3 regions of the Proteiniborus sp. DW1 genome follow, and region 3 is predicted to be linked to each of the others. Evidence: predicted binding sites of a transcription regulator. Region 3 holds the regulator's gene; each other region holds the start of a gene.
The links. Region 3 encodes Rex, which represses fermentation and respiration genes when NADH is low (regulators of the CRP and FNR family bind a similar motif). Its sites were predicted from a motif close to ATTGTTAANNNNTTAACAAT; they were not measured.
Positions count from the first base shown of each region.

Region 1 (4,296 bases), on a different contig from region 3:
ATCGCTTACAAGTGTAATTACATCGCCCTCTTCAAGCTTCACATAGCTCTCTTTTATTTTCTTGCCATTAATAACAATATCCTTTTTTTCAATTGTCGTCTCTTCATAGTTTCTTGTAAAAAAAATTGGCGGATTATCATATTCGATTATGTAGGCTGTTCCATCTTCTTGAATTTTTACTATTCCAAAGGTTGAGTATGCAAGTTTTCTTATGCTACATTCTGGAAGTGTATTAGCTATTGTATCTACAGTTTCAGAGATACTTGCTCCCCCTTTTAGCATTGTACCAGCAATTTTAGTTGTTAAAGTTGCTAGAATATTGGCCTTTACACCGCTTCCTAGTCCATCAGCCAAAACAACTATAGTACTATTATTAGTATTGATTATCTCCACCTTATCTCCACAAAGCTCTTCACCATATTTATTTAAACTGTCATATGCAACATCTACGAAGAAATCCATTAGATATCACCAGCCTCTCCTAGAGCAATATCCTTTAGCTTTGTAAGTATAACTTTGGTTTCTGCAGTAGTTTCTCCAAGAAGGCTTGCAATTTCCTGAGCTACCCTCATTTGTTTTTCTATTACTTCCTGTGCTGCATTTATAGTCTTTTCTTTTACAATAGCAAGCTCTTCCTTATCTCTTTCAGCTAAGGTAACATCAATCATAATCACCATCAAAACGTTTTCTTTTTCTAGATACATAATGTTTCCTATTAGAACCAAACCATAATTGGAGTATACTAGTTTTTGTCCGATTAAATTTTCCTTAGTTAAAATAACATTTCTAAAGATATCCTCATCTATTAGCTTTGATATAGGTTCACCTATCATAGCCTCTGCCTTAACCTTAAATACCTTTTCAGATTTTGGGTTGAACTCTTTAACCTTAAGATCTTCATCTAGAATAAAGATAATATTTGGACTATTTTTGAAAATTACATTTCTTAGGCTCTCGGCTTCAGCTCTCATAAAAGGTAAGCACATATTTATGTCAGACATTCCTTCAAATACAGATTCCGCCTTTTCTCTACATGATACATAGCCGCATGCAATGCAATTAAGCTCGTCTTCAGATCTATGCTTGCCCATTTTTCTTAATATCTCTTTAATTTCTTCTTCAGATGCTTTTTTTCTATTTACTTTCCTATTAAAAAATTTCTTAGTAAAATCTATTTTTTCAACATTATACCCTATATCACCCTGAGCATAATTCTTCTTTTTATTAATATATTTCTTGACTTTGTCAATTCTAGTATAGTGATTTGTATTATCTTTAGGCATTCCCGGACCACTTAAACAACTGTTTTTACAAATATTAAGCTCAGCAAAGATTCCACTTACCCTATCTTTTTCAATACACTTGAGGAATTCCAGACAATTCCCTACTCCATTAATTCTCATAACTTCATATTTGCCTTCATAAGTTCCATTAGACTCAATCAGCCCTCCTTTAGCTGGAAAAGAGCTTCCCCTCTTATATGAAGTACAATCAAACGGTTGAGGCAAAAGATTTTTTAATACTATTTTTTCTTCTATTAGCCAATTGTCTAGCTCTTCAAAAGTCAGTACAGAATCTATTATCCCTTTATGTTGGAAATCTTCTGCTTCAACTTTTTTAGCTAAGCATGGTCCTATGAATACAACTACACTATCTATACCATATTTATGTTTTAGGAGTTTTCCATGGGCTAGCATTGGTGATACTACTGGTATCATGTATTTAGTCAATGAAGGGTAGTATTTTTCTATGAGATTATTAACTGAAGGACAACTTGTAGTAATGAGATTCTCATAGTTTCCTTCTTCCCAATACTTGTTATAATAGTCAAGTACTATTTCAGCACCTATAGCCGTCTCTTCAACTATTTCAAATCCTAAGTTTTTTAATGCTGTCACAATTTGATACTCATCATCCATATCAAAAGCTCCTGGGAAGGAAGGCGCTATGCTTGCTATTACTTTCTTTTTATTTCTTATAGCTTCCTTTACTTGTTCTACATTGCTTTTGATATGTAAAGCTCCTTTTTGACATACAACTTGACACTTGCCACAGAAAATACATAGATCATCGACTATTTCAGCATGGTCCTCAAGAATTGCAATAGCTTTAGAAGGACACGCTCTTAGGCACTTATTACAGTTATTACAATTTTCTTTTTCGAAATTGATAAACTTCATTTTATAGCCTCCTAATTACATGCTGTTCAAAAAATTCTGCCACAGTTTCCTCCCCAACTGAAACTACCTTATCATCATCTACCCTTGCCGAAACAGCTTTAGTACATTCTCCTAGGCAAAAAGCTGCCTTTACTATCACCTTATCTGATAACTGTCTTTCTTCTATAATATCTTGTAGATTCTTTATCACATTGTAGGCTCCCTTTAGATGACATGCACTACCAATGCAAACATTTATAGTAACCACATCTACACCCCCTTAATTGTTATTAATTTGACAATTTTATATAAAAAAATTATTATTTATCTTATCTATTACTGATAATAGTTTTGAAGATATTTGAATATAGCCTTTCTTTTTATGAAAATAGTATACTATGTTGTTATCTTTTTATCAAAGTTTGTTAAATTAATGTATTATACTTAAAACATGTATTTAAGCAGGTTGTAGCTAATAGTAATGTATATTACAAAAAATTAAGAAAACCTTTTCCAAGGCTTTGACCATAACAGTCATTTTATTCTAATTAGTATTTTAATAAATCGAGTAGTGCGCCCATGCTGGGCTCACCATAATAATAGGGTGGAAATCCACCCTATTGACTACCAACTAATACCAGTGGCCTAGTCCATATCCGTAACCTAGATAGTCGTAAAATCTTCTTCTCCTTCTCCTTCTTCTGCTTAACAAGCTTCCAAGTAATATTATGGCAATTAAGTCTCTAGTTAGCCTTCTTCTACCATAAAAAGGTCTTTGCATAGCATCTACATTACTCATCCAATACTTTCTTTCATCTAAGTCTTCATCTATTTCGGGACACTCTCTCTTCATTCTGTCATATATTTCATCAGTCATGTCTTCTATTTCACTATCTGTAGGTTCCCAATCTTCTCCTTTTTCTCTAATATATCTTTCAAGGCAATCACTTACTTTTGGGTATAGTCTACGATATAAATCTGGATATCTCCTATATATATCAGAGTCTTCTAAATATCTATCTATATCATCCATAGTTCAACCTCCTTACTTCAATCTCTTTGCACTAATATTTTACGTAAGGAGACTAAATTTGCCACCATAAATTTTCCGATTAAAAGCGTCCGGAAAATTAGGCTAGGCCATAAAGCAGTCAAGCACCAAATTTATTAACTCTCTTCGGTCGTTCAAATTTGGTGCTTGGTGCATTTGATTTACCTGATTTACTGAGAAAAACATTCAGAAAATCGAGTAAGTTATTAAAAAAACAGGATAACTTTTGGTTATCCTGCTGCAACAACTCTCTTCATTATTTCTACAACTTCGCTTTTACTTTTTGCATTCATGACATTATTAACAGCATCCTCATCTCTTAAGAAATCCACCAGCTCAGATAATGCAGTGAGATGACCTTCTGAATCTGTAGAGCAAAAGGATATTACTAGCTTAATAGGATCATTGTCTTCATCTCCAAAATCCACAGCTTCTTTTAATGTAATAAGGCTCACACCATTTTTTAACACACCATCCTCAGGTCTTGCATGTGGAAAAGCTATTCCTTTAGAAATTACAATATAAGGTCCTAATTGTCTAACCATCTCTATCATTGCTTTTATGTACCGATTTTCTGCTGCTCCACTACTCACTAAGAGCTCGCCACCCTTACGGACAGCTGCCTCCCAGTTCTCAGCACTAACTTCCAAATCAATAGTGCCTTCAGTAATTAAGTCAATTAACAATTTTACCATCACCATCCAGCTATAATTCTAATTTATACGTGTTAAAAAGAGATGCAATTAAGTATGTATTTATGTAGGTAAATGAAACTGCACCAGTATCATTAATAATAAATGCAATAATTGAACCTACAAATATTATACAATATTTCTCAAAGGATTCAACATGAGTTTTATTAATAGGCTTAATTAGCTGCTTTTCTTCTTTATAAAATCTTCTAAGAAAGAACAATTGGAACAATATAATTATACTCCAAGGTGGGAGTAATGACATGGTAATAAGCTGCTTTAGCTTAACATTTATGATGTATGTTAACTCATTTAATCCAAATATTTTAATCCTTTCAACAAGTTTTCCTGCATGGCTAGGGTTTGCACTATCGGAATCAATTAAAACACTCAC
Region 1 is NZ_FMDO01000014.1:4,519-8,814, reverse strand. Features, by position in the region: gene DW1_RS03830 (SpoIIE family protein phosphatase) at 1-462, opposite strand, end outside; gene DW1_RS03825 ([Fe-Fe] hydrogenase large subunit C-terminal domain-containing protein) at 462-2,180, opposite strand; gene DW1_RS03820 ((2Fe-2S) ferredoxin domain-containing protein) at 2,182-2,427, opposite strand; gene DW1_RS03815 (hypothetical protein) at 2,791-3,192, opposite strand; gene DW1_RS03810 (PTS sugar transporter subunit IIA) at 3,441-3,905, opposite strand; gene DW1_RS03805 (hypothetical protein) at 3,916-4,296, opposite strand, start outside.
Region 1: DW1_RS03820 ((2Fe-2S) ferredoxin domain-containing protein) is a predicted target of Rex. The motif match lies at 2,443-2,462, and genes of this name have one in related genera.

Region 2 (4,296 bases), on a different contig from region 3:
CTAAGAGCTGAGGGAATTGATGTGGGTGAAACAGGTGTTTACAATGTATTAAAGCGTAATGATTTAACTAAGAGAGCTCAACGTTTAATATATTCAAAGAATAAAAAAATAAACATGAAAACCAAAGCAAATTACAGTAAAGAAGAGAAAAGTTTTGCAAAGTCGCAAGATGCTTATCCTGGGTATTTAGTTATCCAAAGAATTGACTTTATGGGCACTTATGATGGAATAGGTAGAATATATCAATACAGTATTTATGATACTAGTTCCACATATAGAGAGGTAAAACTATACAATAAGAAACAAGATATAGATGTTTGGCATCACTTTGAACTTAAACTAGCATATTTATTGAAGGTTTTTAATTTAAGCATTGAAAATTTAATTACTGTAAAGGAAAGAACTTTTTTACCTTACTTTGTAAAAGGAACAAGGTACAAGGAAATAATAGAAGATTTTAATATTAATCATGTGTTTATTGCTCCAGAAGAAAGCGCATTACTAGACGATACGAAAAAGTTTAATGAGTTTTTAACTACAGAGTTTTACAATAAAATTGGTCTAAATAGTGGTATAGACTCATTTGCTAAGGTTGACAGAGCATTAAATAAGTTTATGAGGACATATAATTTTCAAACTGTAATTACAAGTGGTTCAAATTCAGGAAAAACACCAGTAGAAGTTATTCTTGAAAGAGCAGCACAGAATAATGTAGATTTTGATACATTGCCACTATGGATTCTAGCATTGATAAATTCATCTAAGAGAGGTGATACAGATGAATAAGCCAAATTGTAAAGTTGCAGTTGTGGGGGGAGGGATTTCTGGACTAGTCATAGCAGAAGGACTTATAAAAAGAGGATATGAAAATGTAACTATATTCGAGAAGAGTGAGCGCATAGGAGGTAAGCTATATACCATATGGTACAAAGGAAAATCCTATGAACTGGGGGCTAGTTTTGGGTTACCATCTCAATTAAACCTTAAAAGGTTGATGGAACAGCTAGATATTAAGGCTGATGGACCTAAACTGTCTCGTATCAATTACAATGCTGACGGTAAAAAAACTATGCAAATACCCAAGGAATTATTAAAGGATTTTATAGACGAATTAGACAGATTACCTGATGTTTTAGAGAAGTATAGCTCATTGGAAAATATTAGTCTTCAAAATATTGAGTCGGCACTGATGTTAACATTTTCAAAGTGGTGTGATATCCATCAATTTAAGGTTCTAAAAACTGTTTATGTACATTATTTCACTATTTTTGGGTTAGGCAATATTGAAGAGGTTCCAGCCCTTTATGTTCTTAAGATAATGAATTATGACCATTTAATGTCATTTATGAGATTGCCGGAGTTCTCTACATGGAAGGATGGAGTGACTTCTTTGACAGAAGCACTAAGTAAATCAATTAAAGATATTAGGTTAGGACAAAGGGTTATAGATATTTTATTAGCTTCCAATGGAAAACTACATGTGAAGACACCTTATGAAGTATTGGAATATGATCGTGTCATTATTACTACACCTTTAGAGCAATTTTCCCATTTTCATTTTTGGGACAGAGATATGAAGGAACGCCTAAATAGAATAAAATATCAATCATTTAATGTATATGCATTTCTAGCAAATAGAGTTCCAAAGGGATGTGGATGTATACTTGAAAACCTATCACCTAGCAGACAGGGACATATAACCATATGGAACACAAGATGGGAAATAAGTAATGATGAAGAATTAATCATACTTTATGCATATGACCCTCCTTATGACTCAAAGTTATCACCACTTGAAATTATTATAGGTGATTTGTCAAGACTAGGAGTAGAAAATCCTAGACTCTATCAAGCAAAACACTGGAAGCATTGTCCCTATGTAGATACTAGTGAATTAGAAAATGGCTTTTATGATAAAATGGAAGCAATGCAAGGTAAAAATAACATTTTTCTGGCTGGAGAAATTATGAGTACACTTTCAATAGACAACTGTATAAGGTATTCTATAGATTTATTGAATCGCTTTTTTTAGGCTAACTTCACTATATAGGATAAAAATACTTTATATTCATATGTTTAGACAAGTAACCATAGAAAACTATGTTAAAAAAATAACAAATATTATAATAATCACAGTATGATATTGATAGTACTATCATTAATACGCTATTATTCCCATATTTAGTCCATAGAGTTGTAGAATTTATGTGAGATTTTTTTACATTCAAGTATAATTTACAGTTTTATTTTATAAAACATATGAATAATATATAAATACCTTAGTTAAAAAAACAGTAGTGTAAACAATACTTGAAATATTATTTGTGAAAACGTTGAATTATCAATGTTTTTCTTTTTTGACAGTAAATTTATATTTAGGTAAAATAAAAATGATAAAATAATAACAATATTATACTGGAATTTATTTATGGATGAATTTATCATTTATAGAAAGGTGGGGAGTAGTATGGAAACATTTAAAATTTTAGAAATCAAAGAGAGCGTTTTTGAGGACAATAATCGACAAGCAGAGTTGCTCAGAGGAGAATTAAAGAAAAGCAGGACTTTTTTATTGAATCTAATGTCATCACCAGGTTCAGGAAAAACAACAACAGTTCTTAGGACTATTGAAGCTTTAAAAGATGATATGACTATTGGTGTTATGGAAGCAGATATTGATTCCGATGTAGATGCAAAAGCAGTGGCTAAAACTGGTGCAAAGGTTATACAACTACATACAGGGGGCATGTGCCACCTAGATGCTGATATGACTAGGCAGGGTCTATTGGGCTTAGGAATTGAGGGGATTGACTTTGTAATTTTAGAAAATGTGGGGAACTTAGTATGTCCAGCAGAATTTGATACAGGTGCTTCTAAAAATGCCATGATATTAAGTGTACCTGAAGGTGATGATAAGCCTTTAAAGTATCCTCTAATGTTTTCAGTAGTTGATGTTCTATTGATTAATAAAATTGATGTGGTAGACTATTTTGATTTTGATCTAGAAGCAGTTAAGGAACATGCTAAAAAATTGAATCCAAATATTAAGATTATACCTATTTCTGCAAAAACTGGTGAAGGAATTAATGAATGGGCAGATTGGATACGTAGTGAAGTAAAAAGCTGGAAAGAATAGCGAAAAACAGCTTACTAGTGGGGGGATAAATATGGTCAGACAAAGAGTATTGAATCTTGCTAATCATATTGGTAGGAAAAAGCCTGGTTCTAAAGATGCATATACTGAAAGGGATCCTGAGTATCTGATTTTAGAGCCTGTTGTTACAGAAGAAATGGCAGAGGTAGGATTGCATCTAGAATTTCGTAAACCTAAGAGTGCTGAAGAAGTTGCGCCTTTATGTGGTAAAACTATAGAAGAAACAGAAAAGCTCCTATGGGATTTGGCGGTAGCAGGTGTTTGCTTTGTTGGAAAAAGGGACGGAGTTGATAAATACTGGCTTGACACTTGGATACCAGGTGTTATGGAAATGATGGTCAATCATAAAGAAAATGTTAGGAAACATCCACAGATTGCAGAGTCTTTTGAAGCCTATGGAAGAGTAAGAGGGCCAAAGACCGCAGGTGCTTTTCCAGTGGGAACAGGGCTTATGCGAGTTATTCCTATAGAAACAGCAATCGATGGAGAGACAAGAAGGGCATCCTATGAGGAGGTTTCCAAATATCTTAATGACAGTGAAATTTTTTCGGTTTCAGATTGCTCTTGTCGTACAGCTAGAGAAATCATGGGAGAGGGATGCGGCCACTTAAAGGAAGATATGTGTATCCAGCTTGGCCATGCTGCTGAATACTATATTCGTACAGGTAGGGGTAGGCAGATTACTCGTGAAGAAGCTTTTGAAATCATTAGAAAAGCAGAAGAGAATGGTTTGATGCACCAAATTCCTAATACAGATGGTCCAGGTGAGACTCATGCAATTTGCAACTGTTGTGGATGTAGCTGTTTTTCTTTAAGATCTGCAACTATGTTTTTAAATAATGATATGGTACGTTCGAATTATGTTTCTAAAGTCGATAAAGATAAATGTGTTGCATGTGGTGAATGTGTTCAGGTCTGTCCTGTTAATGCACTTAAGCTAGGTCAGAAACTATGTACTAAAACGCCACTTCCTGAAAATAAAAGAGAGGATTTTCCATCTAATACTGAGTGGGGGCCAGATAAATGGAATCCAGACTATAGAATAAATAGAGAAAATGTTGTAGAAACAGGTACAAGTCCCTGCAAGACACAATGTCCAGCTCATATTTCAGTCCAAGGCTATATTAAGCTGGCAGCTCAAG
Region 2 is NZ_FMDO01000014.1:127,947-132,242, forward strand. Features, by position in the region: gene DW1_RS04410 (helix-turn-helix domain-containing protein) at 1-786, shown strand, start outside; gene DW1_RS04415 (FAD-dependent oxidoreductase) at 779-2,032, shown strand; gene hypB (hydrogenase nickel incorporation protein HypB) at 2,468-3,136, shown strand; gene DW1_RS04425 (FAD-dependent oxidoreductase) at 3,168-4,296, shown strand, end outside.
Region 2: hypB (hydrogenase nickel incorporation protein HypB) is a predicted target of Rex. The motif match lies at 2,390-2,409, and genes of this name have one in related genera.

Region 3 (4,296 bases):
CACTACAAACTGTCTTGCAATTTCACTTGGACTACCAGTTAGCATTTCACCACCTGTTTTACTTGATGCAGGTGTAAATGATTTTTTAACCTGAGTAGGTGAACCTTTAAGGCCAATTTGTTCCCTATCTACATCTATGTCATCAACCGTCCAAACTTTGACTAATTCTTCATTTCTATAGGCCTTATATATGCCTTTAATAGAAGGATATCTAGGTTCATTTAATTCTTTTATGGCAGTAAGAACCACTGGCATCTCTGACTTAATTACATAATAACCATCCTCTAATGCTCTATGTGCAATAACACCTTTGCCACTTAGTTCAAGTTTCTCCACATATGTAATTTGAGGAAGTCCTAGATGTTCAGCTATTTGTGGTCCCACCTGAGCTGTATCTCCATCTATAGCTTGTCTACCACAGAATATTATGTCGTATTTCCCAATTTTTCTTATAGCAGCAGCCAATGTAATAGATGTAGCCCATGTATCAGCCCCTGCAAAAGCTCTATCACTTAATAGTATAGCCTCATCTGCTCCCATTGCAATAGCTTCCTTTAAAGCTTCTTTAGCTTGAGGAGGTCCCATTGAAAGCACTATTACTTCTACATCATCATGAGCTTCCTTTATTTTTAGAGCTTCCTCTAAAGCATTTTTATCATCTGGATTTATAATACTTGGAACACCTTCACGAATAAGAGTTCCTTTTACTGGATCTATTCTGACTTCGTTAGTATCGGGAACTTGCTTTACACAAACAATTATTCTCATAGCATTCTCACTCCTTTTCTATCTCAATGCATTTGCTGATATTACCATTTTTTGAACTTGAGAAGTTCCTTCATATATTTCAGTTATCTTAGCATCTCTCATCATTCTTTCAACAGGATAATCTTTAGTAAACCCATAGCCACCATGTAGCTGTACTGCCTTTGTAGTTACTTCCATAGCTGTCTCAGATGCGAATAGCTTTGCCATTGCAGCAGCATTACCATAATCTAGCCCTGCTGATTTTCTATAAGCAGCATTGTATACCATTAGTCTAGCAGCCTCTACCTTAGTAACCATATCAGCAATCATCCATTGAACTCCTTGGAACTGTCCTATTGCCCTGCCGAATTGCTGCCTTTCTTTAACAAACTTAATAGTCTCATCTAATGCTCCTTGAGCTATTCCTAATGCTTGTGCAGCTATACCAATTCTTCCACCATCAAGTGTGGTCATAGCTATTTTAAAGCCTTTACCTAACTCCCCTAGTAGATTTTCCTTCGGAACTCTACAGTTCTCGAATATAAGTTCAGTAGTAGAAGAAGCCCTAATACCCATCTTGTTTTCCTTTTTACCAATTTTAAATCCTGGAAAATTCTTTTCTACTATAAATGCACTTATTCCTCTAGTGCCTTTAGACTTATCAGTCATAGCGAAAATTATGTAAACATCTGCCTGTCCACCATTTGTTATAAATATTTTAGTTCCATTTAATACATAGTCATCACCATCAGGAACTGCCACAGTTTGTTGTCCAGCTGCATCAGTTCCTGCATTTGGCTCTGTAAGACCAAAAGCTCCTAGATATTCACCCTTAGCCATTGGAATCAGGTATTTTTGCTTTTGTTCTTCCGTACCATACTTTAGAATAGGCCAACATCCAAGAGATGTATGTGCAGAACATATTACCCCCGTAGTTCCACATACTCTAGATAATTCCTCTACAGCTATAGCATAAGCTATATCATCTCCCCCTGCTCCACCATACTGCTCTGGCACTGGTATACCTAACATGTTATATCTTGCCATCTTTTGTACACTTTCCATAGGGAATCTTTCTGTCTCGTCAATTTCAGCCGCTATAGGCTTTATTTCTTTTTCAGCAAATTCCCTCATGGTCTTTCTTATCATTTCCTGCTCGCTAGTAAAGCTAAAATTCATGTCATTCCCTCCTCATTATTCTCTATGAAACATTGATAATTTTTAGACATACTTAGTTTCAAGTATGTAAACTCCTTGTCATTAATTTTATTATACGCTAATATAGTTCAATAATCTATTGCCTTAGTTATTTTTTATCTTACATTTTCTTAACATCAATTCAATAAACAGGTATTTTACAAGCTTACATATTGGTTATAATGTATTAAATTATCAACTACGTTAAATTGATAACAAACCTAAAAATGATTCAATTATATTTTATTATCTATTTAAAAAATCGACAAGTAATTTACTTTATCTAAGAACAATACAACAAAAAAACAGACTATATTCTAGAATGTAGTCTGTTTTGTATACTATAACTTTATACTGTGTCCAGTACTGGGACACTTTTACTTATTATTCACTTCTTTGTACATATATGATAAGATAAACAAGCTTTCGTTTAAATGAACATTTTCAACGACAACATCTTCAGGAATCTTTAAATCAGTAGGAGCAAAATTCCATATGCCCTTTATATTGCTTTTTACAAATATATCCGCTACCCACTGAGCCTGTTCCTTTGGTGTAGTTATGATTCCTATTTCGACTTTATTATCAGTAATAAAGTCTTCAAGCATGTCAACATCATGTATTTCAATATCTCTAATCTTTAGCCCTATTAGTTTAGGGTTTTTATCAAATAATGCTAAAAGCCTGAAACCAGCATCTTCGAATCCTCTATAGTTTGCTACTGCTTGACCTAAGTTCCCTGCACCTACTATAACTGCTTTATAGGTTCTATCTAATCCCAAGATTTTTCCAAGCTGCTTATGCAATTCTTCAACATTATAACCATAACCTTGTTGCCCAAAACCACCAAAATTATTTAAATCCTGCCTAATTTGGGAAGCTGTAAAACCAGTTATATTACTTAATTCTTGAGATGATATTCTATTTATATCTTTTTCTAATAGTTCTCCTAAGTATCTGTAGTATTTAGGAAGTCTTCTTATGACTGCCATAGAAACTTTATTTTCTCTCTCCATAAAAATTATCCACCTACTCTAATCAAGATTTTCTCACAAAGGAAATGTTTAAGCTATTATACCACCCAGTTAATTTACTGTCAATTTTATAATGCTAACACTTCCTTGCATATCAATAATGTAAACCTCTTAGCTCTATTGTATCTTATCTATTTAAAAATCATACCCTATTGTTTCATTTTTAAACGTTTTTTGATAAAATTATAATTATTAGATAAGGCAAGGAGGAAACAAAGTGATAGTTTTATCATGCAGCAATATATCTAAAAGCTATGTAGTAGATACAATACTGGATAAAATCACTTTTTCACTTAATGATAATGAAAAGATTGGTCTTGTTGGCCTTAATGGTGCTGGCAAGTCAACTTTATTTAATATTCTATGTGGAAAAACTTCTATGGATTCAGGTGAAATATATGTATCAAAGGATTGTAAAATAGGCTATCTTGAACAGCATACACAAATAGAAAGCGATAAATCCATTTTTGATGAGGTTATGGAAGTATTTATACCTTTAATAAAAATGGAAAATAGATTAAGAGAGCTTGAAAATAGTATTAGTATTGAAGGACAAAAACAAGGGTCTAATTTATTAGATTCATTAATGGATGAATATGCCCATCTTATGGAAGAGTTTCAAAACAAAAATGGATATGGTTTTAAAAGTGAAATTAAAGGTACTCTAAAGGGATTAGGCTTTAGTGAAGAGCAATTTTATATGCCCATATCTCATTTAAGTGGTGGCCAAAAGGCGAGAGTTATGCTTGCAAAGCTACTTCTAAGCAAGCCTGATATTCTACTTTTAGACGAGCCCACTAACCATCTTGACATACAAGCTATAGACTGGCTAGAAAGATACATTAAAGAATATAAGGGTGCAGCAATAATAATATCACATGATAGGTACTTTCTTGACAATACTGTATCTAAAATATTTTATTTGGAAAACACTCAACTTAAAATATATAGTGGAAATTATACTACCTTTATGAAAAAAAGAAAAGATGAGCTAGAACTTTTAGAAAAAAAATATGAGGAACAACAAAAGGAGATTTCTAGACAGGAAGAAATCATTAGAAGATTTATGTCCTACGGTGGTCAAAGATACATTAGGCAAGCTCAAAGCAGGCAAAAAATGCTTGATAAAATGAAGAGAATTGAGACTCCTCTTGGTGAGAATAAAAAGTCTAAAATTAAATTTGAGCCAAAAATAAAGAGCGGAAATGATGTTATATCTGTAGAAAATCTAAGTAAATACTTTGGTGACCATAAGCTGTTTAGCAATGTGAATTTTAAGATATACAGAGGAGAAAAAGTAGGACTTATTGGTCCTAAT
Region 3 is NZ_FMDO01000007.1:90,969-95,264, reverse strand. Features, by position in the region: gene DW1_RS01795 (electron transfer flavoprotein subunit beta/FixA family protein) at 1-768, opposite strand, end outside; gene DW1_RS01790 (acyl-CoA dehydrogenase) at 787-1,926, opposite strand; gene DW1_RS01785 (redox-sensing transcriptional repressor Rex) at 2,322-2,960, opposite strand; gene abc-f (ribosomal protection-like ABC-F family protein) at 3,196-4,296, shown strand, end outside.